DNA from 3 places in the Bradyrhizobium sp. HKCCYLRH2015 genome. Region 2 is predicted to be linked to each of the others. Evidence: predicted binding sites of a transcription regulator. Region 2 holds the regulator's gene; each other region holds the start of a gene.
What was found. The regulator HrcA, encoded in region 2, represses chaperone genes, less so after heat shock. The targets are predictions, from matches to a motif close to GTTAGCACTCNCNNNNNGNGAGTGCTAAC.
Positions count from the first base shown of each region.

Region 1: the regulator HrcA is predicted to act here: its motif matches at 2,526-2,554, upstream of groES (co-chaperone GroES).
Region 3: the regulator HrcA is predicted to act here: its motif matches at 6,322-6,350, upstream of groES (co-chaperone GroES).

Region 1 covers NZ_JBNPUO010000001.1:569,930-579,534, forward strand. Annotated here, with positions in the region: gene lepB (signal peptidase I) at 1-214, shown strand, start outside; gene groL (chaperonin GroEL) at 380-2,020, opposite strand; gene groES (co-chaperone GroES) at 2,168-2,482, opposite strand; gene ACQR1H_RS02520 (usg protein) at 2,863-3,147, shown strand; gene ACQR1H_RS02525 (cupin domain-containing protein) at 3,282-3,860, shown strand; gene ACQR1H_RS02530 (acyltransferase family protein) at 4,083-6,104, shown strand; gene ACQR1H_RS02535 (NupC/NupG family nucleoside CNT transporter) at 6,042-7,292, opposite strand; gene ACQR1H_RS02540 (MFS transporter) at 7,409-8,635, shown strand; gene ACQR1H_RS02545 (SDR family oxidoreductase) at 8,877-9,605, opposite strand, start outside.
Region 2 covers NZ_JBNPUO010000007.1:316,673-326,277, reverse strand. Annotated here, with positions in the region: gene dnaK (molecular chaperone DnaK) at 1-498, opposite strand, end outside; gene ACQR1H_RS20325 (hypothetical protein) at 853-2,361, shown strand; gene ACQR1H_RS20320 (hypothetical protein) at 2,560-3,495, shown strand; gene grpE (nucleotide exchange factor GrpE) at 3,651-4,271, opposite strand; gene hrcA (heat-inducible transcriptional repressor HrcA) at 4,402-5,490, opposite strand; gene rph (ribonuclease PH) at 5,665-6,378, shown strand; gene rdgB (RdgB/HAM1 family non-canonical purine NTP pyrophosphatase) at 6,375-7,019, shown strand; gene hemW (radical SAM family heme chaperone HemW) at 7,006-8,163, shown strand; gene ACQR1H_RS20290 (penicillin-binding protein activator) at 8,177-9,385, opposite strand.
Region 3 covers NZ_JBNPUO010000002.1:342,452-352,056, forward strand. Annotated here, with positions in the region: gene ACQR1H_RS05640 (ABC transporter ATP-binding protein/permease) at 1-3, opposite strand, end outside; gene ACQR1H_RS05645 (L-lactate permease) at 322-1,986, shown strand; gene ACQR1H_RS05650 (META domain-containing protein) at 2,136-2,543, shown strand; gene ACQR1H_RS05655 (hypothetical protein) at 2,831-4,021, opposite strand; gene groL (chaperonin GroEL) at 4,162-5,805, opposite strand; gene groES (co-chaperone GroES) at 5,927-6,223, opposite strand; gene ACQR1H_RS05670 (hypothetical protein) at 6,555-7,061, shown strand; gene ACQR1H_RS05675 (protein phosphatase CheZ) at 7,176-7,955, opposite strand; gene ACQR1H_RS05680 (L,D-transpeptidase family protein) at 8,263-9,054, shown strand; gene ACQR1H_RS05685 (DUF2076 domain-containing protein) at 9,143-9,605, opposite strand, start outside.

The DNA of each region.
Region 1 (9,605 bases), on a different contig from region 2:
CACCAATGTCTTCGTCGTGCCGCCCGGCCGGCTGTTCATGCTCGGCGACAACCGTGACAACTCGACCGACAGCCGCGTGCTGTCCCAGATCGGCTATGTGCCGATCGAGAACGTCATCGGCCGCGCCGCCATGATCTTCTTTTCGGCCGCCGGTGCCGGCAAAGGCAGGCCCGGCCGCATCCGCTTCGAGCGGATCGGGACGATGGTGAGGTAGACCGGTCGCGGATGTCGTAGCCCGCATGAGCGAAGCGACATGCGGCACTGCCGACTCTGCTTCTCGAGACCCCGGATATCGCTTCGCTCATGCGGGCTACGCTCTGAGCAAAGAAAAGGGCGCGGCTTTCGCCGCGCCCTTGGTATCTTCGCGAGGAGGCCGGACTTAGAAGTCCATGCCGCCCATGCCGCCGCCCGGAGGCATCGCGGGGCCGCCGGCGTTCTTCTTCGGCAGCTCGGCGACCATCGCCTCGGTGGTGATCAGCAGGCCGGCCACGGACGCTGCGTTCTGGATCGCGGCGCGCACGACCTTGGTCGGATCGATGATGCCCTTGGACACCATGTTCACGTAGTCGCCCGACTGCGAGTCGAAGCCGTACGCATACTGCTCCTTCTCGAGGATCTTGCCGACGATGACCGAGCCGTCCTCGCCCGCGTTGATCGCGATCTGGCGGGCCGGAGCGGAGAGCGCCTTGCGGACGATCTCGATGCCGGTCTTCTGGTCCTCGTTCTTGGCGCGGACGCCCTTGAGCTGCTCGGAGGCCCGGAGCAGGGCGACGCCGCCGCCCGGCAGGATGCCTTCCTCGACAGCCGCGCGGGTCGCATGCATCGCGTCATCCACGCGATCCTTGCGCTCCTTGACCTCGACCTCGGTCGCGCCGCCGACGCGGATCACCGCGACGCCGCCGGCGAGCTTGGCCAGACGCTCCTGCAGCTTCTCACGGTCGTAGTCCGAGGTGGTCTCCTCGATCTGCGCCTTGATCTGCGCCACGCGCGCCTCGATGTCGGCCTTCTTGCCGGCGCCGTTGACGATCGTGGTGTTCTCCTTGTCGATCATCACCTTCTTGGCGCGGCCGAGCATGGAGAGGTTGACGTTCTCGAGCTTGATGCCGAGGTCTTCGGAGATCGCCTGGCCGCCGGTCAGGATCGCGATGTCCTGCAGCATGGCCTTGCGGCGGTCGCCGAAGCCCGGCGCCTTGACGGCCGCGACCTTCAGGCCGCCACGCAGACGGTTGACGACCAGGGTGGCCAGCGCCTCGCCCTCGACGTCCTCGGCGACGATGACCAGCGGCTTGCCGGTCTGCACCACGGCCTCGAGCAGCGGCAGTAGCTCGTTCAGCGACGACAGCTTCTTCTCGTTGATGAGGATGTAGGCGTCGTCCATCTCGACGCGCATCTTGTCGGCGTTGGTGACGAAGTAGGGCGAGATGTAGCCGCGATCGAACTGCATGCCCTCGACGACGTCGAGCTCGGTCTCGAGCGACTTGGCTTCCTCGACGGTGATCACACCCTCGTTGCCGACCTTCTTCATGGCGTCGGCGAGGAACTTGCCGATCTCGGAGTCGCCGTTGGCGGAGATGGTGCCGACCTGGGCGATCTCGTCGTTCGACGTGACCTTCTTGGAGTTCTTGACGAGATCGGCGACGACCGCCTCGACCGCGAGGTCGATGCCGCGCTTCAGATCCATCGGGTTCATGCCGGCGGCAACCGCCTTGGCGCCTTCGCGGACGATGGCCTGGGCCAGCACGGTCGCGGTGGTGGTGCCGTCGCCGGCCGCGTCAGCGGACTTCGAGGCGACTTCGCGCACCATCTGTGCGCCCATGTTCTCGAACTTGTCGTCGAGCTCGATCTCCTTGGCGACGGTGACGCCGTCCTTGGTGATGCGCGGCGCGCCGAACGACTTGTCGAGGACGACGTTGCGGCCCTTCGGACCGAGCGTGACCTTCACGGCATTGGCGAGAATGTCCACGCCGCGCAGCATGCGGTCGCGGGCTTCGACGCCGAACTTTACGTCTTTCGCTGACATATTGGGTTTCCCTGGTTTTGATCGAGATCCTCGTCCTGAGGAGCCCGCGCAGCGGGCGTCTCGAAGGACGAGATGAGGAGGTGGTTGGGGCCTCATCCTTCGAGACGCCGGCTCAAGCCGGCTCCTCAGGATGAGGGGCAACGGCGCTTAGGCGGCCTTCTTCTTGGCCGCGGTGTCGGTGAGAACGCCCATGATGTCGCTCTCCTTCATGATGAGCAGCTCCTGGCCGTCGATCTTGACCTCGGTGCCCGACCACTTGCCGAACAGCACGCGGTCACCGACCTGAACGTCGAGCGGGACGAGCTTGCCGCTCTCGTCGCGGGCGCCGGGGCCCACCGCGATCACTTCGCCCTGCGAGGGCTTTTCCTTGGCCGAGTCGGGGATGATGATGCCGCCAGCGGTCTTCTCTTCGGCGTCGATGCGCTTGACCACGACGCGGTCGTGAAGCGGACGGAAAGCCATACAGTCCTCCTAAGGTATTGAAGCGATTGTCAGTTTCTGGAGATTTGGCAGTCGGCGCCGGCGAGTGCCAGCACGCGGGCTGGATTTAGGGGAGAGTTTTATGCCGGGCAAGGCCTTGTAGCAGAAAAATTAGCAGTCGATCGCGGGCTCTGCCAAAGCGTTCCGACAGCGTTAACGGAGGCGGAACGAACCGCGAAACCCCGTATTAGCACCTGGGCTAAGTGGCTGCTAATGCAGCATTTTTCAACATGTCGTTAAACATTTAAGCTTGAGATGGGTTGAGGACATGCGTCACATTTCTAGGCAGTGAGCGCATCGTTGCCGGGTGGCTCCATCCCCGGTTGGCCACACGGACATGCGCTCCAGAAACGGAGGTTGGCATGGTGTCGAGGGTTGAGGTTTCCGAGGACTTTCGGAAACAGGTGCTGGGTTACGGGCTGACGACCGCGCAGATCCTGTATCGGATGCCGGACCATCGCTCGCTGCTGCAGACCTATGTCTGGCAGAACTACGACCTGTTTCCGAAATTCCCTGCGCTGCAGGACTTCCTGGCGTTCTGGGAGGAGAAGATCGAGGGCCCGCTGTACTCGGTCACCGTGGCGCATTCCAAGCTGATCAAGCCCGCCGAGCTGCGCGCCGTCGACGGCGTGTTCGTGCTGCATTGAGCTGACAACCCCGCCATCGGTGTCATTCCGGGCTCGTGCTGCGCACGCCCCGGAATGACGACCTTTGTTGGAGCTCTGCCGAGTCCCCCCCAATTGTGATAGCCTCTGACCCGAGGACTCGCAGGGAGAGCGCCATGGCCAAGAAGAGCCGCAGCACCACATCATCATCACGCGCCGCCGCGAAGGCTGCGCCGCGTAAGGTCGCAAAGACAAGGCCGACGGCGAAGACTGTCGCCAAGACGGCCGCCAAGCCGGGCAGGGCGGCTGCACCGTCCGCGCGCAAGGCGCTCGTGAGCAAGGGGCGGCCAGCGCCGGCGCCGCGCCGGCGCAAGCAGAAGGTCGCGATCAGCCATCACCGCGAGGAGGATTTCAGGGCCGACGGCCTGCGCGCCTATGCGCATTATCGCGACCTCGGCATCGCCGACGCGACGCACGGCCTGGCGCGCGCGCATGTCATCCGCATGCTGCCACCGTGCAATCCGCAGGAGGTCTCCAAGTTGCACACCCATGCGGTCGACTTCCAGATGGTCTATGTGCTCAAGGGCTGGGTGAGGAGCTATCTCGAAGGCGTCGGCGAGACGCTGATGAAGGAGGGCAGCTGCTGGACCCAGCCGCCGAAGATCCGCCACATGATCCTCGACTATTCCGACGACGTCGAGCTGCTCGAGGTGATCCTGCCGGCCGACTTCAAAACCGTCGAACTGTCGACGTAAAGCCGACAGAAATGGATGGAAACATCCGCGACGCGGTGGACGGCGGTCCCATCGCGCGTGTGTGTTGACATCCGGTCTCGCGTCATTGGGACGGATGGGCCGGCGACGAATCCGTCAGACGTGTTCGTCGCGGGCTTGCGTAAAGGCGTACCCGTCCCGTTGCCGCGCTTCGTCGTCCAGTTCGCTCCGACCATTGCGTGCGCGCCTCGCACGCGTGCATCGATGCAGCCTCGCATCGCCAACGCGGGCGCCGGCTCGGCTTCAGGTGCAGGCCATCGCGAGGACATCGACTGGCTGCGCGCCATCGCGGTGCTCTCCGTCGTCGCATTCCATTTCGAGGCGCCGGCGATCTTCGGCGGCTTCGTCGGCGTCGACATCTTCTTCGTCATCTCAGGATACCTGATCACCGGCATCATCGCGGCAGAGATGGCGCAGGGCCGCTTCTCGTTCGCGCAATTCTACGAGCGGAGGGTGCGGCGGCTGCTGCCGGCGCTCTACGCCATGGTGGCGTTCGCGGCGCTCCCGGCGTCGCAGGACATGCTGGGCTCCGAGCGCGCCGAGTTCCTCCGTTCCGCGGCCGCCGTCGTCACCTTCACCTCGAACATCTTCTTCTGGCTGCAGTCCGGCTATTTTGACCACGCGGCGGTCGAGAAGCCGCTGCTGCATACCTGGTCGCTGGCGGTCGAAGAGCAGTTCTATCTGGTGCTGCCCGTGGTGGTCTGGGCCGTGCTGCGGCTGGCGCGCGGCCACAGGCTCGCGCTGCCGGTCACTCTCGCGCTGCTTGCCACAGGCTCGTTCGCGCTCGGCCTGATGCTGATGCGCGGCGGCGCGTCCGCGAGCGCGTTCTTCCTCAGCCCGCCGCGCGCCTGGGAATTCCTGCTCGGCAGCCTGGTCGCGATATCCGGCCTTCCCGCGCCGCGGCCGGGTCTCGTTCAGCGCGGCGCCCGCGCGCTGTCGCTGCTGCTGATGGCGGTGCCGATCCTGGCGCTGCGCCCCGGACCGGGCTTCCCCGGCGTCGACGCGCTGGCGCCATGCCTCGGCGCGGCGCTGTTCCTGTGGAGCGGCGCCGGCGTGGCCAATGTGCCGCGCAGCCTGCTGTCGCCGCTCGGCGTGGCGGCGTTCTTCGGCCGCATCTCCTATTCGCTGTATCTCTGGCACTGGCCGCTGTTCGCCTTCGCGCGCTTCGCCAAGCCCGGTCTCGCGCTCGACGGCTGGGAGCGGGCGGCCCTGTTCGTCCTCACGGTCGCGGTCGCCACGCTGTCCTGGCGCTTCATCGAGCAGCCGTTCCGCAACCGCCGGCTCGCGGCGACTCCGCGCGCCGCGTTCGGTCTTGCGGCGCTGGCGAGCCTGCTGCTGCTGGCCGGCAGCGGCGTCGGCCTGCTGCGCGCCGGCGCGGTGTCTGACAACGACCGCGCGGCGCAGCGGCTGGACGCCTACAATGCCTACGACATGAAGCCGGTCTATCGCTACGGCACCTGCTTCACGACACCGGACGGCCGGGTCGCCGAGGATTGTCTGCAGGCGGTGGCCGGCAAGACCAATGTGCTGCTGTGGGGCGACAGTTTTGCGGCCCACTACTATCACGGCCTCAGGGCCCAGCTCGATCAGGACACCGTCAACATCATGCAGGCGAGCCAGCCCACCTGCATGCCGACCTTCAGCGCGGAGACGCAGGGCGTCGCGGCCTGCCGCGCCCTGGCGAGCCAGATGCGCGACTATTTCGCGCAAGCGCGGCCCGACCTCGTGGTGATGTCGGCGGACTGGCTGGAGAACGCGCGCCCGCCGCGGTTCGCCGGCATGGTGCGCGACCTCAAGCAGACGCTGCAACGGCTGCAGGAGGCCGGCATTCCGGTGGTCCTGCTCGGTCCCTCCGTGCAGTTCCGCGCGCGGCTGCCGTCGATGCTGGCACGCGCCACCCTGCGCGGCGTGACGCCCGATCCCGCGGCATTCGTCCGCTCGGACATCTTTGCGCTGGATGCCGCGATGCAGGCTGCGCTGCCGAGTGGCGAGGGCTTTTCCTACGTCTCGATCCTGTCGGCGGTCTGCGAGGACGGCCGGTGTCCACTCACGGTCGGCGACGTCCCGCTGTCCTTCGATCACGCGCATCTCACCGCGGAGGGCTCGCGCCATGTGATGGCCCGGATCGCGCCGCTGCTGCTTCCGCAGACGACGGAGCTCAGCTTACGTCAGCAGGCCGACGATCGCACCCATCAGACAGGTGGTGAGGGTGCCCGAGACGATTGACTTGAGGCCGAGCGCGTTGATCTCGTCGCGCCGCGTCGGCGCCATGGTGCCGAGGCCGCCGATCATGATGCCGAGGCTGGCGAAGTTGGCGAAGCCGCACATCGCATAGAGCATGATCAGCCGCGCGCGCGGATCGAGCGCGCCTGCATCGAGCTTCGCCAGCTCGACATAGGCGATCAGCTCGTTCAGCACCGTCTTGGTGCCCATCAGGCTGCCGGCGGTGACGGCCTGCGGCCATGGCAGGCCCATCAGCCAGCACACCGGCGCCATCACGAGGCCGAGCAGCCGCTGCAGCGAGACGTCGGCGCCGCCGATGGCGGGCAGCAGCGACAGGATCGCGTTGGCGAGATGCACCAGCGCGACGAGCACCAGCAGCAGCGCCACGATGTTCATCAAGAGCTCGAGCCCGGCGCTGGTGCCCTTGACGATCGCGTCCATAGTCGAGGTGGCCTCGGTCCCGGGATCTGCGAGCGCGCCGCCGGTGAGCTGCTTCGAGGTCTCTGGCACCATGATCAGGCTGATCAGGATCGACGCCGGCGCGCCGAGCACCGAGGCGATGACGAAATGCGCGGCAGCGTCGGGGATCAGCGGCGCCAGCAGCGTGGCGTAGAGCACCAGCACGGTGCCGGCGATGCCGGCCATGCCGCCGGTCATGACGAGAAACAATTCGCTGCGTGTCATCTGCGCGAGATATGGCCGGATGAACAGCGGCGCTTCCACCATGCCCAGGAAGACATTCGCGGCCGTCGACAGGCCGACCGCGCCGCCGACGCCGAGGGTGCGCTCCAGCAGCCAGGCCATGCCGCGCACTAAGGGCGGCAGAACTCGCCAGTAGAACAAGAGCGTCGTGAGCACGCTCATCACCAGCACGATCGGCAGCGCCTGGAAGGCGAGCACGAAATCGGCACCGGGCGCCTTCAGCTCGAAGGGCAGGGCGCCGCCGCCGACATAGCCGAAGACGAACGAGGTGCCGGCCCGGGAGGCCGACGAGATGGCGCCCACGACATCGTTGATGGCGCCGAACGCGCGGGCGACGGCGGGGACCTTGAGCAGGACGATGGCCGTCACGAGCGTCACCACCAGCCCGAGCCCGGCCTGTTTCAACGACACCGCGCGCCGGTTTTCGCCGAGCGCCCATGCGATCGCCAGCAGCGCGACGATCCCGAACCCCGATTGCAGCTGAAGCATCAGATCCCCCGAACCCCGTTTCATTATGAGCGCAGGGAACTGCCGCGTGCAATGCCGCGCGGCCATGCGGGGCCCGCGATTGACAAGCCATGAGGGCTGCGTCACGCAGGCGCATCATGTCGTCCACCGTCCCGATCGGCGCGCGCGATCTCCTGAAGCAGAGCGCGTTCCTGTTCTTCCTGTCGTCCCGCAGCCTGTCGCGCTTTGCGAGCCAGATCGCGGCGGTGGCGATCGGCTGGCAGATCTACGATCTGACCGGGCGCGCCTTCGATCTCGGCATGGTCGGGCTGATCCAGTTCCTGCCAACGGCCCTGCTGGTGTTCGTCGCCGGCAGCGCCGCCGACCGATTCCAGCGCAAGCGCGTCGTGCAGCTCTGTCAGCTCGTCGAGGCGCTGACCGCGCTCTATCTGTGCTGGGGCGCCACTACCGGCCAGCTCGGCGAATTCCAGCTGTTCGCGGCAGTCTTCGTTCTCGGCATTGCGGGCGCGTTCGAGAGCCCCGCGACCGCGGCGCTGCTGCCGCTGATCGCGCCGGCCGGCACGTTACAGCGGGCGAGCGCGCTGTCGAGCGGTGCCGCGCAGCTCGCGACCATCGCGGGGCCTGCGATCGGCGGCTTCGCCTATGCCGTCGCGCCCGGTGTGCCCTACGGCATCATGATGCTGTTCTGGATCGGAGGCATGGCCCTGACCGGCCTGATGCAGGTGCCTGATGACGTGCCGGCCGAGCGGCTCGAGGGCAGCAAGGACGATCTGTTCGCCGGCGTCCGCTTCATCCGCGCCAATCCGGCGATCCTCGGCACCATCTCGCTCGATCTGTTCGCCGTGCTGCTCGGCGGCGTCACTGCGCTGCTGCCGATCTATGCGCGCGATATCCTCGACACCGGGCCGTTCGGGCTCGGCGTGCTGCGCGCCGCGCCCGCGGTCGGCGCGCTGGCGATGACGGCGGTGCTGGCGCGCTACACCATTCGGCGGCGCGTCGGCCTGCGCATGTTCCAGGCGGTCATCGTGTTCGGTGCGGCGACGGTCGTGTTCGCCGTTTCGCAGGTGATGTGGATTTCGGTCGCAGCGCTCGCCATTCTCGGCGCCGCCGACACGATCAGCGTCGTGATCCGTTTCTCCCTCGTCCAGCTCGCCACGCCCAACGAGATGCGCGGCCGCGTCGGCGCGGTGAACTTCCTGTTCATCAACGCCTCCAACCAGCTCGGCCAGTTCGAGAGCGGCGTCACCGCCGCGCTGTTCGGCGCCATGCCGGCCGCCATCCTTGGCGGCCTCGGCACGATCGCGATCGCGCTGGCGTGGATGAAGCTGTTTCCCGAGCTGAGGAAGGTCGAGCGGTTGGAGTAGCGGGCCAGCATCGGCTCGCGTCGGGGGAGAGAACGGGTTGTGACGACGGTTTCTCCGTCATTCCGGGGCATCGCGCAGCGATGAGCCCGGAATCCATAATCGCGACACGTCGTGTGGCGGAGAAGAGCGCCACATCCATCTCGCACCAAATAACCGCTCGCGGCTATGGATTCCGGGCTCGCGCTTCGCGCGCCCCGGAATGACGTGAGGAGAGAGCGGGGGCCGTGATCGGAAACGGCGATCAGCCGCGTCCGACGAACGGCATCTTCGTCGCCATCACGGTGATGAACAGGACGTTGGCGTCGAGCGGCAGGCCGGCCATGTAGGCGACGGCGTCGCCGACGGCCTTCACGTCCATCCGCGGCTCCGGCATCATGCGGCCGTCGGGCTGCAGCACGCCGCCGACCATGCGCTCGGTCATCGGCGTCTCGGCATTGCCGATGTCGACCTGGCCGACCGCGATGTCATAGGCGCGGCCGTCGAGATTCGAGGCCTTGGTCAGGCCCGTGATCGCATGCTTGGTCGAGGTGTAGGGCGACGAGAACGGACGTGGCGCATGCGCCGAGATCGAGCCGTTGTTGATGATGCGGCCGCCGCGCGGCGACTGGCCCTTCATGATGCGGAACGCGTGCTGCGTGCACAGGAACGGCGCGGTGAGATTGGTGGCGACCACCTGCTGCCATTGCTGCAGCGTCAGGTCTTCGAGCGGCACCGGCGGCGCGCCCATGCCGGCATTGTTGAACAGCACGTCGAGCCGGCCGTAGGTCGACTTCACGGTATCGAACAGCGCCGCGATCGAGGCGGGGTCCGTCATGTCAGCCGGCACGGCGAGGCTCATGCCGGACGGACCGAGCTTGGCGGTTTCCTCCAGCATCTCCTTGCGGCGCCCTGCCAGCACCACGGTGAAGCCGGAGTTCATCAACGCCAGCGATGCGGCGCGGCCGACCCCTGTGCCTGCGCCCGTCACCAG
Region 2 (9,605 bases):
CAGAACCTCGAGGCCCGCGATCTTGCCGGCGTCCTTGGTGGCCTGACGCTGGGCGTCGTTGAAATAAGCGGGGACGGTGATGACGGCCTGGTCGACCTTCTGGCCGAGATGGGCTTCCGCGGTCTCCTTCATCTTCTGCAGGATGAAGGCGGAGACCTGCGAGGGCGAATAGGTCTTGCCGTCGGCCTCGACCCAGGCGTCGCCGTTGCCGGCCTTGACGATCTTGTAGGGGACGAGCTTCTTGTCCTTCTCGACCATCGGGTCATCATAGCGGCGGCCGATGAGGCGCTTGACCGCAAAGAAGGTGCGCTCGGGGTTGGTCACGGCCTGACGCTTGGCCGGCTGGCCGACCAGACGTTCGCCGTCGTCACTGAAGGCGACGATCGACGGCGTGGTGCGCATGCCCTCGGCGTTCTCGATGACCTTCGACGTTTTGCCGTCCATAACGGCCACGCACGAATTCGTGGTGCCGAGATCGATCCCGATGACCTTTCCCATGGTCTCATATCCTTCTTTTTGCGGCAGGTTGGGTGGGGCCCTGACGGCGCCCCCATCCAAAACCCCCTCAGATCAAATGCTCGCGATATTGCGACGATGAGCGTCATATAGGAGGGGGGGAGTGGCCCGCAAGGACCGGACCAGGGGTTCGACCCCACGAAAATCACGGCCCTCGCCGAACGACCTCGCGGAGTCATCAAGAAGGGCCAATCGACCTTGGCAGCGCCCTAAACGGGAGGGTGCGATCGCGGGCAGGGAGCAACGAATCCGGTACTCCGGATCTGCCCCGATGACCGAAATGCGTTGTTAACCCACGGGCCCTAGCCTGCCGCACTCCTGGGACGGGAATGAGGCATGGTCATCGACACCGATTGGGGCTTTCCGCAGCGTGCGCGCGAAGCCGGCCAGGCCACGTTCCCCGGACTGCTGATCTGCGCCATCGTGGTTGCAGCGGCGTGGCTGCGATACACCCTTCCCCTCAATGTCGATGTCAGCTGGTGGCTCCTCGTCAGCGAGCGCATGCTCGATGGCCAGCGGCTCTACGTCGACATCCTCGAGACCAATCCGCCGATGGCCGGATCGGTCTATCTGCTGGCCGTCGCGCTGGCGCGTGCGATCCATCTCAGGCCCGAATTGGCGACGAACATCCTGATCTTCGCGCTGGCCGCGGCATCCCTGACGCTGGTGTGGCTGGTGCTGCGGACATCGGCGCTGCGCCATCGCCTCGCCGACGGTTGGCTGGCGGCGTGGACGGCCGCCCTGCTCCTGATCGCGCCGATGTATGATTTCGGCCAGCGGGAACACCTGGCCCTGATCACGATCCTGCCGGCGATCGCGGTGTACATCCTGCGCGCCAGGGGCGAGCGGGTGGGCCCGGCTGCCGTGCTCATCGCCGGGCTCAGCGCCGGCCTCACGATGAGCTTCAAGCCCTATTTCGCCTTCAGCGCCGGCTTCTGCATTCTCGCCGCCGCCGCGCAGGCGCGCGACTGGCGCGTGCTGTTCGCGCTGGAGAACTGGATCGCCGCGGCGCTGGTGCTGCTCAACGCGGCCTGTATCTACCTGTTCTTTCCCGAATATTTCACGCTCATCTACCCGCTGGTCCGCGACGTCTATCTGCTCCTGAAGGCGCCGGTGCCGACCATCCTCGTGACCCTGCCGATGGGCCTGTGGCTTGCGGCGGCGATCATCATCCTCCTCCTCCAACGCCGGCAGCACGCGCGCGACGCGGCGTCTTTCACCACGCTGGCCGGATCGCTCGGATTCCTGGTGTCGTTCGTCGCGCAGCAGAAGGGCTGGGGCTATCACGCCTACCCCATGGTCGCGCTGGCGTTGCTCGCCGCCGGCCTCGCCGTGTCGGCGATCGACACCAGTCGCGACATGCGGCGCTGGCCGCAGGTCGCCACCGCTCTCGCCGGCGCCGTGCTGTTCGTGCAGACCTGCCTCTGGTTCAATGGCAGCGTCGACGTCCGGCAGATCGAAGCCCAGGTGGCGCGGCTCGGACCGCGCCCGAGCATGCTGGTGCTCAGCGCGGCCGCAGTCATCGGCCATCCGATGGTGCGGACCCTCGGTGGCACCTGGATCTCGCGCCAGGAGGCGTTCTGGGTCCGGGAAATCGTCCGCCGATCGCAACAGGACGGAACCATCGATTCACAGACGGCGCAGCGGCTCGCGCCCTATGTGGAACGCGAACGCGCCGGGATCATCGCCGACTTCCGGAAGCAGCCGCCCGACGTCGTCCTGATCGACAATCAGAACAGCGACTGGGGCGATTGGGCGCGTTCCGACCCCGAGCTCAGGGCCCTGCTCGCGCCCTATGTGCTGGTACAGACCGTCGACGGCGTCGAAATCCTGAAGCGCGGCTAGCGCTGCACCATCCTGAATCCGCCTTTTGAGGCAAAATGTGCCCCGCCGGAGCGCGCCGACCGCCGCAGGCGATCAAAACCGCGCGCCCGGCCTGTTGCGGGGGGCGCAAAGCCGCTAAAAGCGTGCCCGCCGAAGACCACGCTGGCGAGGACCCCCGACCGCCTCGGCGCGCGGCCCCGGTCAACGAGGCAATGTTTGATGATGATCGTTCGACTCTTCACCGCGGCCACCCTGCTGATCTCGCTGCTGCACCCCGCATGGGCCACTGACGCCGTATTTCCGCCCGGCGTCCGCATCGGGCTCGCACCGCTGGTCGGGCTCGCCAAGGCCAAGACGTTCTCCGGCTTCGAAACCGAGGACCAGAGCGTGAAGGTGCTGCTGACCGAACTGCCCGCCGCCGCCTATGGCGAGGTGAAGAACGCGTTTACCGCCAATCCCGCCGGGACCGGCAGCGTCAAGCCGGAGAGCATCGAGACCGCCGCCGGCACCGCCTACTATACCGTCGAGAACGGCCGCGATGGCACCACGCCGGTGCGGCGATACTCGATGATCCTGCCCGGCAACGGCTTCTCCGGCTACGTGGCCGTGCAGATCCCGGAGACCGCGAGCCGGATCTACACCGACGATGCCGTGCGCCAGATGTTCGCCTCCGCCGTCGTCCGCAAGGACGTTCCGGTCGACGAGCAGCTCGCGATGATGCCGTTCAAGGTCACCGACCTCTCCGGGTTCAAGACCATCCGCACGCTCGGGCCGGGCGCCCTGATCCTCGCCGACGGCGAGGAGGACAAGGGATTCGAGGCCGCGCCCTTCGTGGTGATCGGGCTGGTGGCCGGCGTGGCCCCGGAGGCGGGCGACCGCGCGCGCGTGGCGCAGCAGGCGGCCACTACCATTCCGGGCGTCCGCGAAGCGCGCATCACGATGTCCGAGCCGATCCGCATCGACGGCCAGCCGGCCTATGAGACCCGGATCGACGCCACCAGCGGCAAGGACAATACGCCGGTGACGGTGGTGCAGTGGCTGCGCTTCGGCGGGCCGAACACGTTGCGGATCATCGGCAGCGCGCCGCGCGACCAGTGGTCGGCGGCCTTCCCGCGGTTCCGTGCCGTCCGCGACGGCATCCAGCCAAGAGGCTGAGACCAGCCCGGCATCGGACGGCGTGATCACGCCGGCTGCTCGCCGCGAGACGAACTACAAGGTCGCGCCGACAAACAAGAAGCCACGGGCATCGCTGCCCGTGGCTTCTTCGTTCGACAACAGGACGGCCGCAGAATGCGTGCCCGTGCTCGCCGTCAGGCGGCGCTGTTCGACTGATCGTTGCTCGCCGCGGGCGCCGCCTTGGCGCCGCCCTTGGACACGCCGACCAAAGCGGGGCGCAGCACGCGCTCGCCGATCATAAAGCCGGCCTGCACGACCTGCACCACCGTGCCGGACGGCACCGACGGATCCGGCACCTCGTACATCGCCTGCTGGAAATTGGGGTCGAACTTCTGCCCGGTCGGATCGAACTTCTTGACGCCGTTCTTCTCCAGCGTGTTGAGCAGCGAACGCTCGGTGAGCTCGACGCCCTCGATCAGCGACTTCAGGCCCGCATCGGCATTGTCGCGCGTCTCCGCCGGCACGGCATCGAGCGCGCGCTGCAGATTGTCGGCGATGTCGAGCACGTCACGGGCGAAGCCGGTGATGCCGTACATGCGCGCATCGGCGACCTCGCGGGCGGTCCGCTTGCGCAGATTCTCCATCTCCGCCAGCGTGCGCAGCATCTTGTCGCGCGCGTCGGCCGCCTCCTTGGCAAGGGCCTCTGCCGAGCCGGCCTCAGGATCATCGGGCATGATGTAGGGCTTGGAGACGACGGGTTCGCTGGCCTGCGCCGGGTTTTCCGGATCATTCTTATGCAGGTCGGGATCGGTCATGGACAGACTCGCAAGTTCGGCTGACGGGTTTGGGGATATGGGGCGGGATATCGTGCTTTGAGCGTCGAAAATCAAGCGCAGCCTGACCGGCCCGCCGGAGACGCCGTCCGCGGATTAACCATCTCACGCATCAGCCACCCAGCAGCCGGCTGACCAGGCGCGCGGCATAATCGACCGTCGGAATCACCCGGGCATAGTTGAGCCGGGTCGGACCGATGACGCCGAGCACGCCGACGATGCGACCCGTGGCGTCGGAATAGGGCGACACGATCGTCGACGAGCCCGACAGCGAGAACAGCTTGTTCTCCGAGCCGATGAAGATGCGGACACCTTCCGCGCTCTCCGCGCGCCCGAGCAGATCGACGACGCCGCGCTTGGTTTCGAGATCGTCGAACAGCCGCCGGACACGCTCGAGATCTTCGAGCGCATGCAGGTCCTCGAGCAGGTTGGCGTGGCCGCGCACGATGAGCTGCCGCTCGTCGCTGTCGCCGCCGGACCAGCTCGCGACGCCGGCGGCGATCACCTTCTGCGTCAGCTGGTCGAGCTCGGCACGGTCGTGCGCCAGCGCGGTCTCGAGCTCGAGCCGCGCTTCCGCCAGCGTCCGCCCTCTGATCCGGGCGTTGAGGAAATTGGACGCCTCGGTCAATGCCGAGGACGGCACGCCCGGCGGCAGGGTCAGGACCCGGTTCTCGACCTGTCCGTCCTCGCCGACCAGAACGACGAGCGCGCGCTCGGGCTCGAGCCTGACGAACTCGATGTGCTTCAGCCGGGTGTTGGATTTGGCGGTCAGAACCACGGCAGCGGCACGGGTCAGACCCGACAGCCGGGTCAGCGCTTCATCCAGCGCCGCCTCGACCGATTGCGCCCGGCCGACGGCCGCGAGCTGGCTCTGGATCGACTGCCGCTCGGCCTCCGTCATGTCGCCGACCTGCATCAGGGCGTCGACGAAGAAGCGCAGGCCGGCTTCGGTTGGCAGCCGGCCGGCCGAGGTGTGCGGCGCGTAGATCAGGCCGAGCTGCTCGAGATCGGCCATGACGTTGCGCACAGAGGCCGGCGACAGCGGAACCGCGATCAGCCGCGAAATGTTGCGCGAGCCGACCGGCTCGCCGGTCGCCAGATAGCTTTCGACGATCTGCCGGAAGATCTCGCGCGAGCGCTCGTTCAGCTGCGCCAGACCGGCCGGCGGTGTCATCAGGTTGATCGGATCGTGGTGGGCCACCAGATGCACTCCTCCCAGCTGCCTATAATGTGTCCATGCGGCGGCTCGGTGGCAAGCCGGTCATGAGGAGGGGGCTCCGGGAGCGACGGGCCCTTGATAAACCCTTGCCGCTGCCGGTCGCGGCTCCTACAAGGCCGTCAAACACCCTCTTTCGCCTCTTTCACGGAGAGAATCATGCGGCCGAGCCGCCGTGCACCGGATGAACTGCGGGCCGTGAGCCTGGAACGCGGCGTCGTCAAATACGCCGAGGGCTCCTGCCTGGTGAAGTTCGGCGACACCCATGTGCTGGTCACCGCCACGCTCGAGGACCGGCTGCCGCCCTGGCTCAAGGGCCAGGGACGCGGCTGGATCACCGCCGAATACGGCATGCTGCCACGCGCCACGTTGGAGCGAACCCGGCGCGAGGCCTCCGCCGGCAAGCAGACCGGCCGCACGGTCGAGATCCAGCGCCTGATCGGCCGCTCGCTGCGCACCGCGATCGACCTGGAAGCGCTCGGCGAGCGCCAGATCACGGTGGACTGCGACGTGCTGCAGGCCGATGGCGGCACGCGCACGGCGTCGATCACCGGCGCCTGGGTCGCGCTGGCCGACTGCATCAAGTGGATGAAGTCGCGCAACATGATCAAGACCGAGGTGCTGCGGGCCAACGTCGCCGCGATCTCCTGCGGTATCTACAACGGCACGCCGGTGCTCGATCTCGACTACGCTGAGGATTCCGAGGCGGAGACCGATGCCAATTTCGTCATGACCGGCGACGGCCGCATCATCGAGGTGCAGGGCACGGCGGAGAAGACGCCGTTCACCGAGGCCGAGTTCCTGGCGCTGATGGCGCTCGCCCGCAAGGGCGTCGCGCGGCTGGTCGACCTGCAGAAGATGGCGGTCGCGTGAACGGTCCGCACCGCAGGCTCACCGGTCGCATCGTCATCGCGACCCACAATCCCGGCAAGCTTGCCGAGATGCGCGAGCTGCTCGCCCCCCATGGCGTCGAGGCGGTGTCGGCCGGCGATCTCGGCCTGGGCGAGCCGGACGAGACCGGCGAGACCTTCCAGGCCAACGCCCGCATCAAGGCGGTCGCCGCGGCCAAGGCCGCACAGCTTCCGGCCTTTGCCGACGATTCCGGCATCGTGGTTCACGCCCTCGACGGTGCGCCGGGGATCTATTCGGCGCGCTGGGCCGGACCGGACAAGGATTTCACCGGCGCGATGACGCGGATCGAGCGCCTGCTGCAGGAGCGCGGCGCCGCGGGTGCCGACCAGCGCGGCGCTCATTTCGTCTCGGCGCTGTGCGTGGCATGGCCGGACGGCCATGTCGAGGAGGTCGAGGCGAGGGTCGACGGCACGCTGGTCTGGCCGCCGCGCGGCACGGCCGGCTTCGGCTACGACCCGATGTTCCTGCCAGAAGGGCACGATCGCACGTTCGGCGAGATGACCAGCATCGAGAAGCACGGCCTGCCGCCGCTCGGCCTCGGCCTGTCGCACCGGGCGCGCGCCTTCGTGAAGCTCGCGGAGATCTGCCTTGACCAGCGCTGACAGCGAAGCGTTCGGCGTCTATGTGCACTGGCCGTTCTGCCTGTCGAAATGTCCGTATTGCGACTTCAACAGCCACGTCCGGCACGCGGCCATCGACCAGGAGCGCTACGCCCGCGCCTTCGCCCAGGAGATCGCGACCACCGCCGCCCGCATTGGGCCGCGCACCGTCAGCTCGATCTTTCTCGGCGGCGGCACGCCGTCGCTGATGCAGCCGCAGACCGTCGGCGCCATTCTCGACGCGATCGGAAAGCACTGGCATGTCGCCGCTGACGTCGAGGTGTCGCTCGAAGCCAATCCGACCAGCGTCGAGGCGACGCGCTTTGCCGGCTATCGCGCCGCCGGCGTCAACCGCGTCTCGCTCGGCGTCCAGGCGATGGACGATGCGTCGCTCAAGATGCTGGGCCGACTGCACACGGCCGAGGAGGCGATGAAGGCGGTGGCGATCGCGCGCAATGCCTTCGAGCGCTATTCGTTCGATCTGATCTATGCCCGGCCCGACCAGACGCCGGCGATGTGGACCGAGGAGCTGACGCGCGCGATCGGCGAGGCGGCCGAGCATTTGTCGCTGTATCAACTGACGATCGAGGAAGGCACGCCGTTCTTCGGCCTGCATGCCGCGGGCAAGCTGAAGACGCCGGATGAAGGCCTGGCGCGCACATTGTACGACGTCACGCAGGAGATCTGTGGCCGTCACGGACTGCCGGCCTACGAGATCTCCAATCATGCCCGCCCGGGCGCGGAGTGCCGGCACAACCTGCTCTATTGGCGTGGCCAGGAATATGCCGGCATCGGTCCCGGCGCCCATGGCCGTCTCGACATCGGCGGCATCAGACACGCGACCGCAACCGACAAGCGGCCCGAGGCCTGGCTGATGCGGGTCGAGTCCAACGGTCACGGTGTGATGACCGACGACGAGCTCAATCGCGAGGAGCGCGCCGACGAATTCCTGCTGATGGGGCTGCGACTGGCCGAGGGCATCGACCCGCAGCGCTACGCGAGGATCTCCGGCCGCACGCTCGATCCGCGCCGCATCGCGCTGCTGCGCGAGGAGGGGGCCATCGCGGTCGATCCGGATGGACGGCTGCGCGTGACCCAGGACGGCTTTCCGGTGCTCGACGCGGTCGTCGCTGACCTCGCCGCCTGAGACGTGCTGCGACTCACGTCGCGCTGAAGCTCTTCGGCGCGCCGGCGACGGTCTGTCCGCCCCCCGAACCGACACGCATCACGGCAAGCCCGCGCTCATTGGTGCCGTCGCTGCGGAACCGGAACAGGCCGTCGATGCCGGCGAAGCCGGAGGCATTGGTCAGGACATCGGGCGCGAAACGCTGGTTGCCCTGGGTGCGCGCCAGCGCGGCCACGAGCGCCACCGCATCATAGGCGAGGGTCGCGGTGCGTACGGGATCGCCGCCGAATCGCGTCCGGTAGCGTCCGGCGAAAGCGCGGAAGCCGGACGGATCCGGCGCGGCATAGAGGCCGCCCTGCAGGCTGGCGCTGGCATAGACGCGCGGATTGTCCCACAGCCCGGTGCCGAGCAGCTGGATGTTGCGCAGATTGGCGCCGGCAGCGGTCAGCGCATCGGCCGTCGCCGCGACCGATTCGCCGTCGTCGGCCAGCAGCAGCGCATCGGCGCCGCCGAGCGCCTGCGCCACCGTGCGCGCCGGCCCGGTGCGGTCGCCGGAATATTTCTCGAATGCCACGATGCGTCCGCCGCGGCGGCTGACCGCAGTCTTGAACGCCCCCTCGACGACGGTGCCATAGGCATTGTCGGGCAGCAGCGCCGCGAACGAGCGTTTGCCGACGCTGGCCGAATATTCGACGATGCGGCTCGCATCGGACTCGGGCAGGAAGCTGAGCAGATAGACGCCGCGCCCCGCCACGCTCGAATCGGTCGAGAAGGCGATCACTGAGATGTTGCGCGTGCGCGCCACCTGGGCCGTCGCCGGCACCGAGCCGGCGAACAGCGGGCCGAGGATGATCTCGGCGCCTTCGTCGCAGGCCTGTTGCGCGCCCTGCTGCGCGCCTTGCGGGCTGCCGGCGTCATCCTTGATCAGGAGCTGGATGTTGGGGTTCTGAAACTCGGCCAGCGCCATCTCGGCCGCGTTCTTCATCGATTGCGCGGCGACGCCGGCATTGCCCGACGCCGACAGCGGCAGAATCAGCCCGACCTTGACCTGGCCGTTGCCGGCCACCGCCGGCTGCTGCGGCGGTCCGGCCGGCGCCGTCGGCTGCTCGAACGGATTGAAGCCCTGCTGCACGTTGGAGCACGCCGACAGCAGCGGCGCGCCGACGATCAGGCCCAGCGCCGTTCGCCGGGCGACCCCATGGGGTCCCGGACCGAGAGAGTTGGGATGACGCGGGCCCACCATGGCATCTCTTCGTTCGGCCGAGACCGGCCAGAAGTTCCCCAAACGCACGTCCGCAAGGCCGTGCCGATTCACTCATATTGTCGACGAATAGTTAAGCAAAACAAAAGGCTGTCAGCGCCACACCGCCGATCAATTCGACGTTTTGCACGGCCTATCCCCTGCTCGTCCACACCCCCATCGATGTGCCGTTTCGGACTTGAATCGGCGATGAATGGCGACG
Region 3 (9,605 bases), on a different contig from region 2:
CACAGACGGGCTGCTCCTGAGAAAAGGTCTTAACAGGCTGACGAAAAACGAGAAAATCGCTGGTGTCGCCACCTGCCTAGACTAAAGTCGTAATCTGGCGGGTGGCCGCCGGCTTGTCGGTCGCGTGTGACAAACCGTAGCATGGGGCAGGGGAGAGGGACTGCGACCGCCGCCAGATTTCGCGAGAATTTGAGCAGAGTTGGGCGTTGCCGGTTTTGTGATCGCCTTTCCGACCTTTGCCAGGCTTGGGGGCTTGGCGAGCAGACCTGATCCGTCCCGCCGGACGGGGTCCAATGACAAGAACGTGGGGGAGAAGTCACGATGTGGAATCAAATCTACGACCCGTTGGGGAGCCCGGCGCTGTCGACGCTGGCCGCCGCCGTCCCGGTCGTGACGCTGCTGGTGCTGATCGCCAGTGGCAAGGTCAAGGCACACATCGCGGCGATCATCGCCGTGATCCTGACCAACCTGATCACGATCTTCGTGTTCACGATGCCCGCCAATATGTCGCTGCGCGCGACGTTTCTGGGCGTCATCACCGGGTTCTTTCCGATCGGCTGGATCGTCCTGAACGTCATCTTCCTCTACCAGGTCACGGTCTCCACCGGACGGTTCGAGCTTCTGAAGCGCGCCATCGGCGGCGTCACGGAAGACCGGCGCCTGCAACTGCTGCTGGTCGCCTTCTCGTTCGGCGCGTTCTTCGAGGGCGCATCCGGCTTCGGAACCCCGGTGGCGATCACCGGTGCCGTGCTGATCGGCCTCGGCTTCTCGCCGCTCGCGGCCTCCGGCCTGTCGCTGATCGCCAACACCGCACCCGTCGCCTATGGCGCGCTGGGCACCCCGATCCAGGGCCTCGCCTCGGTCACCGGCCTCGACCCCTACATCCTCGGCGCCATGGTCGGCCGGCAGTTGCCGATGTTCTCGCTGATCGTGCCGTTCTGGGTGATCTGGGCGTTCGCGGGCTGGAAGGGCATGAAGGACGTGTGGCCGGCGATCCTGGTCACCGCCGTCTCGTTCGCGGTGCCGCAATTCCTGATCTCGAACTACGTCAATCCGTGGATCGTCGACATCGGCGCCTCGCTGATCTCGATGGGCGCGCTGATCCTGTTCCTGAAGGTCTGGCAGCCGAGGCAGCTGTGGCTGTCGCCGGCGTTGCGCGGGCGTGACGAATCGGCCGCCACGATGACGGCGGCGAAGCCGCTGGACCGCACGCCGCTGACGCAAGCCGAGCTCTGGGGCGCGCTGCTGCCCTGGATCATCGTCTGTGTCGTCATGCTGATCTGGGGCAACGGCGCCTTCAAGGCCTGGGCGAACTCGATCTTCACCTGGAACTATCCGGTGCCCGAGCTCGACAAGCTGATCAACAAGATGCCGCCGGTCGCTGCGAAGCCGACGCCGGAAGGCGCGGTGTTCTCGTTCACCTACCTGACCTTCACCGGCACCGGCATGCTGATCGCCGCGATCATCTCCGGCTTCCTGATGGGTGTCGGACCGGGCAAGCTGATCGCGGAATATGGCCGCACCATCCGTCTCTGCGCGATCTCGCTGATCACGATCTCGGCGATGCTCGCGATCGGCACGCTGACCCGGCTGTCCGGCGTCGATGCCACGCTCGGCCTAGCCTTTGCTGCGACCGGCGTGCTCTATCCGTTCTTCGGCACCTTGCTCGGCTGGTTGGGCGTGGCGCTGACCGGATCGGATACGGCTTCGAACGTGCTGTTCGGAAACCTGCAGAAGATCACCTCCGAGCAGCTCGGCCTGTCCCCTGTCCTGATGGCGGCCGCCAACTCCTCCGGTGGTGTCATGGGCAAGATGATCGATGCGCAGTCGATCGTGGTCGCCTCGACCGCCACCAACTGGTACGGCCATGAGAGCTCGATCCTGCGCTACGTCTTCCTGCATTCGATCGTGCTGGCCTGTCTTGTCGGCCTGTTCGTCACCTTGCAGGCCTATGTCTATCCGTTCACGGCGATGGTGCTGAAGTAGCAACACCGTCTGCGACAAAAGCCCCGCGCCGCAGCTGCGGCGCGGGGCTTGCTATGTTTGGAACACATTTGTGCGGGAGCCGTGCTGGCGGGAGTCACGGCCATCGCCTGGAAGGCGAGCCCTGCGTGTGACTGGTGTGAAGGGGAACGATGCAAGTGTTGAAGCGTGGCTGCGCCGTGGCGACGGTGGCGTTGTCGATGTCGGGGCTGGCGCTCGCCGCCGCCTCGGCGGAGGAGTTTCCTTTCGGCATGGAGATGACGCTCGATGCGCTGCCGCAACCCGGCTCGAAGCGGGTGCCGGATCTCGACATCGGCGATAACGGTGACACCGTGCTGGAGCTGTGGTGCAAGGGCGGCAAGGGCCAGTTCTCAGTTGCCGGCAACACCATCGTGTTCATCGCCAGCAGGATCGAGGACCGCAACTGCCCGGCGGCGCGCGCCCAGGCCGACGACGAACTGATCGCGGCGCTGAGCGCGGCGACCAACTGGAAGCGTCAGGGCGACCTGATCATCTTCATCGGGCCGAAGACGCTGCGCTTCCGGCTCAATACGAACTGAGGCAGGGCGGTCGCCTGTGAAGATGAAAAGCTGCTGAGACCAGCAACCCTGCTGGTCAGTTACTCCGTCATGCCCGAGCTCGTCCCGCCTGCGCGGCCGCAGCCGCTTCGGCGCGGCGAAGGCCCGGGCATCCACGTCCGTCCCAGGATGCCGATCGGCGTGGATGGCCGGGACAAGCCCGGCCATGACGACCTGGAGAGAGACGTGAGCGCACAACGGGTTGCCATATGCGCCGTGCCAATTGAAGAAAGGGGGCGCGCACCGGTCGACTGCGCGCCCGCCGCTCTTTATTTCCAGACCGAGTTGTCCGCGTCCCAGCGCTTGGCCTTGAAGACCTTCGCCAGCTCGTCGATGGCGCCGCCATCGTCACGGGTGTCGCCCTCCTCGTCGCCGGATGACTCGTCCGACAGGATCAGCTTGGCGGCGGAGCTCTCGTCGATCGTCGTCGTGGTCGGGCTGCTGATCCACAGCATCAGCGCGTCCGCGCCGCCCGGCTTGTCCGCCGAGACGAGGCCGGTGACCTCGATGACGTCGGTGAGCTCCAGGGCCGGCATCAGCTGGCTCGGCCGCTTCAACGTCAGCTTCAGCTTGCCGCTGACCGGATTCCACGCCGCGCTCGTCGGCTTGGCGTTGTAGGTCCGGGCCAGGACGTCGGAGATCGCGTTTGCGAGCTTGTCCTTGTTGATCTTGTCGCCGTCGCGCCAGTCGGCGGCCGCGAAACGGATGGTGCGGTCCATTTCGACGGTGCCGGCGGTCCAGCCGGCCGTCACCACGCCGTTCATGGCCCGCGCCTTCGCGATCAACGCGCCGGCGCGGTCGGGGTCGACCGTCATGCTGATGGTCTGCTCGCCCGCGCGCAAGGCATCGCAGCTCACGATCAGGCTCGACAGCGAAACTTCGACGTTCTCGCCCTTCAGGCTCTTGAGGAAGTCGGTCATGGCGTCGAGCTTGAGCCGGACCGAGACCGCCTCGGGCGAGACGTCGGTGAAGTCCTTCGGCTGGGCGCTGATGCCGTCGTCGCTCGACTGGCTCTCCTGGAATTCCTTCTCGCTGACGTCGGAGTTGTCGGTCGACGCCACCTCGGTGACGCTCTTGCCGATCGTGATCTGGCCGCGGAACTCGAACGTGTCGCCGGTCGGCTTGCGATTCAGCTTCACCGTGACCGGCTCCTTGGCGCCGTTGCTCTGGGTCGCGCCGGTCAAGGTCTGGCCGTTGACCGTGAGGCTGACCACGAAGCGGTCCTTGCGATCCGAATTCTTTGCGACGGGATAGCAGACGTCGAGCGTGGCGGCGGTGACGGTCTTGCCCTGGCGCGTCTCCTTAAGGATCACGTCGGCATTGCCGTCCATCAGACCGTCGATCGCGGTGAAATACCGCGTCTCGTTGGCGGGGGCCTTGGTCCCGCTCTTGCTCTGGGCCCAACCGAGTTCCGGCGCGGCCGCTACAATCACGGCCAGCGCAAGCAAAATCGCGCGCATCTGAAAATCCTTGTGGGGGCAGAATCGGCCTTAAGCTGTAGCGCCGATTTGCGGTCGCTGCACCCCCGGTGCGGACACTCGGCCAAAAAGAAGGCCGCCCGGAGGCGGCCTTCCTGAATGTGAGATGTCGAAAGCAGGGCTCAGAAGCCCATGCCGCCCATGCCACCCATGCCGCCGCCGGCCGGCATCGCGGGAGCCGCATCCTTCGGCAGCTCGGCGACCATGGCCTCGGTGGTGACCAGGAGGCCGGCGACCGACGAGGCGTCCTGCAGCGCGGTGCGGACCACCTTGGCCGGGTCGATGATGCCCTTGGCAACCATATCGACATAGTCCTCGGTCTGCGCGTCGAAGCCGAAGGTCTCGGACTTCTCGTCCAGGATCTTGCCGACCACGATCGAGCCTTCGACGCCGGCGTTCTCGGAGATCTGGCGAATCGGAGCCTCGAGCGCCTTCAGCACGATGTTGATGCCGGCCTGGACGTCCGAGTTGGCGTTGGTGATGCGGCCGACCGCCTTCTTGGCGCGCAGCAGCGCCACGCCGCCGCCGGGGACGATGCCTTCCTGCACCGCAGCGCGGGTCGCGTTGAGGGCGTCCTCGACGCGGTCCTTCTTCTCCTTGACCTCGATCTCGGTCGCGCCGCCGACGCGGATCACCGCGACGCCGCCCGCGAGCTTGGCGAGACGCTCCTGCAGCTTCTCACGGTCGTAGTCCGAGGTGGTCTCCTCGATCTGCGCCTTGATCTGGCCGACGCGTGCCTCGATATCGGCCTTCTTGCCGGCACCGTTGACGATCGTGGTGTTCTCCTTGTCGATCACGACCTTCTTGGCGCGGCCGAGCATCTTCACCGTGACGTTCTCGAGCTTCATGCCGAGATCTTCCGAGATCAGCTGACCGCCGGTCAGGATCGCGATGTCCTCGAGCATGGCCTTGCGGCGGTCACCGAAGCCCGGCGCCTTGACGGCCGCGACCTTGAGGCCGCCGCGCAGGCGGTTGACGACCAGCGTGGCCAGCGCCTCGCCCTCGACGTCCTCGGCGATGATCAAGAGCGGACGGCCCGACTGCACCACGGCTTCGAGCACCGGCAGCATGGCCTGCAGGCCGGACAGCTTCTTCTCGTGCAGCAGCACGTAGACGTCGTCGAGCTCGGCGGTCATCTTCTCGGCATTGGTGACGAAGTAGGGCGAGAGATAGCCGCGGTCGAACTTCATGCCTTCGACGATGTCCACCTCGGTGTCGAGCGACTTGTTCTCCTCGACCGTGATGACGCCCTCGTTGCCGACCTTCTGCATCGCCTGGGCGATCATCTTGCCGATCGCGGCGTCGCCATTGGCGGAGATGGTGCCGACCTGGGCGACCTCGGAGGACGCAGCGACCGGCTTGGCGCGCTTCTCGATGTCCTTGATCACGGCGGCCACCGCGATGTCGATGCCGCGCTTGAGGTCCATCGGGTTCATGCCGGCGGCAACGGCCTTGGCGCCCTCGCGCACGATGGCCTGGGCCAGCACGGTCGCGGTGGTGGTGCCGTCACCGGCGGTGTCGTTGGTCTTGGAGGCGACCTCGCGCAGCATCTGCGCGCCCATGTTCTCGAACTTGTCCTCCAGCTCGATCTCCTTGGCGACGGTGACGCCGTCCTTGGTGATGCGCGGAGCGCCGAAGCTCTTCTCGATGACGACATTGCGGCCCTTCGGGCCGAGCGTCACCTTGACGGCGTTGGCGAGAATGTCGACGCCGCGCAGCATGCGGTCGCGTGCGTCGCCGGCGAATTTGACGTCCTTGGCTGCCATTTCAAAATTCTCCTGGAGTAGACCTCGACGGCGAGGGGCGTGATCGCCCGTCTGTCGCCGGAACGAGGTTGCAGAGCATTTTCGCCCGGGGCGGCTGATCGCCGCCCCCGACAGGTCGGGATCAGGCGACGACGCCCATGATGTCGGACTCCTTCATGATCAGGAGCTCCTCGCCGTCCAGCTTGACCTCGGTGCCGGACCACTTGCCGAACAGCACGCGGTCGCCGACCTTGACGTCGATCGGGATCAGCTTGCCGCTCTCGTCGCGGCCGCCGGGGCCGACGGCGACGACTTCGCCCTGCGAGGGCTTTTCCTTGGCGCTGTCGGGAATGATGATGCCGCCCTTGGTCTTCTCTTCGGCGTCGATGCGCTTAACCACGACGCGGTCGTGCAGGGGACGAAACTTCGATTTGGCCATGACGGATCCCTTTTGGGGTGCTTGGATAAGTGTTGCTGTCGGAGGAAATCTGAATGCGACCACATTTGACGCCCACTTGGCGCCAACTGGCTCGCAGCCTTAGCAATCGCGCCCTCCGAGTGCTAAAGACCGCTCGGGGAAATATGGCTTGCGGCTGTTCCTGTCAAGCAACGGCCAGCCGTTAAGCCGTTCTTGAGGCTGTTAGGGGGATGTTGTCCGGGGCCAGACATGTTAGTGGAGCGGCGTCGTCATCCGACGTCATTGCTCTGACGAGCGTTTTGCGCTTGGTTGCCGGACGGGGCAGCCACGATTCTGTTCCTAAGGGGATGCCATGACGAGTTCACGGTGCGCGCGGCCGGTTGCCAATCTCGCGATCGCGTCGGCGCTCACGATGCTTCTGGGGGCGTGCACGGGCTTCAGCCTGTCGCCGTCGCCCCCCATGCAGACCGAGGCGCCGGTCGAGCCCGAGGTTCCGGCGACGATCCGCCCCGAGGATCTCGTGGGCAAATGGGGCCTCGCCGCCTACAACAATCCGAATGACCGCGCGCGCACCGAGAAGATGGCTCTGGCGCAGTGCAAGCAGCCTTACGTCATCGGGGCAGGCACGTCCGGCGGTGTCGTGATGCATCTGGCCGACCAGGCGACTCCCCAGGAACTGCGCCTGAAGGGGTCGGCCAGCGGCAAGAACTACATCGGCCCGGCCGGACCGCCCGGCGGCGAGCAGGACCGCGAGGTCATCTCCTTCGACGGCCGTGTGCTGATCACCCGCTTCGTCGACAAGGATGCGGCGACCCGTTACCAGACGATGGTCTACGTCCGCTGCGGGCCGCGCGCCTGAGATCCGGGCGATCATCCCGCAAAGGTCGAGAGTCGAACGAAAAACGCCGGCGACTGCGCCGGCGTTCTGTACGATGACGTGGCCTGAAGCGGTCGCTGGGACTGGCCGCCGACCTCAGTTGAACATCGCGTCGATGTCGTCCTGCGAGGCGTGGCCGACCTCGCCCGCCGCCTTCGGGCCGTTCAGCAGCCTGGCGTCGCCCTCGCGGGTGTCGACGATCGGCGGCACATGCGCCTTGATGGCGTCGACGCCGCCCCAGATGTCCATCATCACCACGATGTGGTGCTCGATGAACTTCATGGTGGTCATGACCTTGTTGATGCGCTGGCCGGTCAGGTCCTGGAAGTTGCAGGCCTCGAAGATCGACACCACGCGCTCCTGGATCTCTTCGCTCAGGATCTTCTGCTGGTCGGCCGAGTCCACCTTGGACAGCGCACTGGCGGCCTGGTCGATCGCCTCCGCGGCTTCGAGGATCTGCTGCGTCGCCTGCTCGGTGCCGCCGACGACCGCGCCGAGCTCGCCGTTGACCTTGGCCATCTCCTCGCCGTTGAAGCTCTTGGCATGGAGGGTCGCGATCTCGCCCTTGGTGCGGTTGATCGCGTCGTGGATCAGGTCGAGCTCGACCTTGAGCTTTTCGCACTGCTCGATCTGGGCACGATACGTCTCGAGCAGCGCGCGCGCCTCGGCGACCTCGCGTGCGGCGGATTCTTCGATGGCGGCGTTGGCCGTGTTGCTACCTCCGCTGCGGATGGCGTTGGCCATCTGGGAGCGGATCGCGCGCAGCTCGTCCATGATTTCCTTGTGGTTGGGGCCGATCTCGCCGCCCACGAAGTCGGGCTCCGGCATATGGCCGACGATTGCTTCTTCGATACGGAAACGCTTGCGAACAGCCATGATAGTATCCCTGACCTCTTGTTCGGATCAGTTCTACGCAGAGCCTATTTAACATCGCGTTCACGCCAGGAACCGCGGTTGAGCAACGCTGGCGTGCATCGTGCGTCAACTATTAACCATGCCCCGCCGGCCTTCACGCAAAATAAACGCTAGCCACCAAAACCGCCGTCGTATGCAGCGATGGTGAATCCCGGCGCCTCCCGCGTTTACCAAAGCGATCGGGTTTTGCTCTTTATTGACGATACGCGGCGGCGTTGCCGCCTCGCGCGACGAACAGTCTCCAGACGAAACAGTACAGAGTACGTCGATGTTCAAATCATTCTCTACAGCGCTGCTGGCCGGCGCATGCGCATTCTATTCAGGTCTGGATCGGGCGGCGGCCCAGGGGTTTCAGCAGCCGACCGTGATCTACAGCGGGCCGCCGCAGCAATCCGCGCCGGTGCGCACCGCCTATGTCGAACGCTCGCGCATGGGTGGCGGCTTCATCGAATTCCTGTTCGGGGATCCGCAAGGCGGCCGCGGCGCGCCTCCGCCGGGACAGCCGATGTATCAGCAGCAGCCGTCCTATTACGAGCCGCAGCAGCTGGCGCCTGGCATGGTCCCGCAGCAGGGAGTGCCGGATGAGGAGGCCTATGAGCAGACGCTGCGGCCGCTCGATCCGAAATACGAGAAACAGATCGTTGACTATGACGGCAAAGAACGGCCGGGCACGATCGTCATCGATACGCCGAACAAGTTCCTCTATCTGGTCCAGGGCGAGGGCAGGGCGCTGCGCTATGGCATCGGCGTCGGCCGGCCCGGCTTCACCTGGTCGGGCGTGAAGACGATCTCGGCCAAGCGTGAATGGCCGGACTGGACGCCGCCGCCGGAAATGCTCGCGCGCCGGCCCGACCTGCCGCGGCACATGGAGGGCGGACCGCAGAACCCGCTCGGCGCACGCGCGATGTATCTCGGCTCGTCGCTGTATCGGATCCACGGGTCGAACGAGCCATGGACGATCGGCACCAACGTGTCGTCAGGCTGTATCCGGATGCGCAACGAGGACGTCATCGACCTCTATGGCCGCGTGAACGTCGGTGCCCGGGTGATCGTGCTCTGACGACCGCCACCGCACGACATCGGCCATTGAAAAAGGCCGCCCATCCGGGCGGCCTTTGCATTCTCGAATTGGCTGCGACCCGGGAGGATCACGCGTAGTCGCTGCCACCGTCGTCGTCGCCATAGCCGTCATCGGAATCGAAGTCGGCCGCGTCGCTGTCATTGCCGTTGTCGTCGTAGTTCGCCTGGTCGAACAGGCCGGCACGACCACTGTCGCCGCCCGAGCGGCCGATGTCGTCGAGACCGGCGTCACGCGCCAGCGACCCGCCGGACTGGTCGCCGCTCCACGGGCTGGCACCGCCGCCGCGCTCCTCGATGATCGTGGTGTCGCCGAACGCCTGATGCGACCCGCCGCCCATCATCGAGCGGATGCCGCCGAGCAGCAGTGAGCCGCCGACCATGCCGGCCGCGGCCGCCGCGGCCGTGCCGAGGAATGAGCCGCCTCCGCCGCCGAACATGCCGCCGCGCGGCTGGCCGAAGCCGCCCTGATCGTAGGGGCCGGGCTGACCGGGATAGCCGGGCTGGCCCTGGTAGCCCGGGGGCATCGCCTGG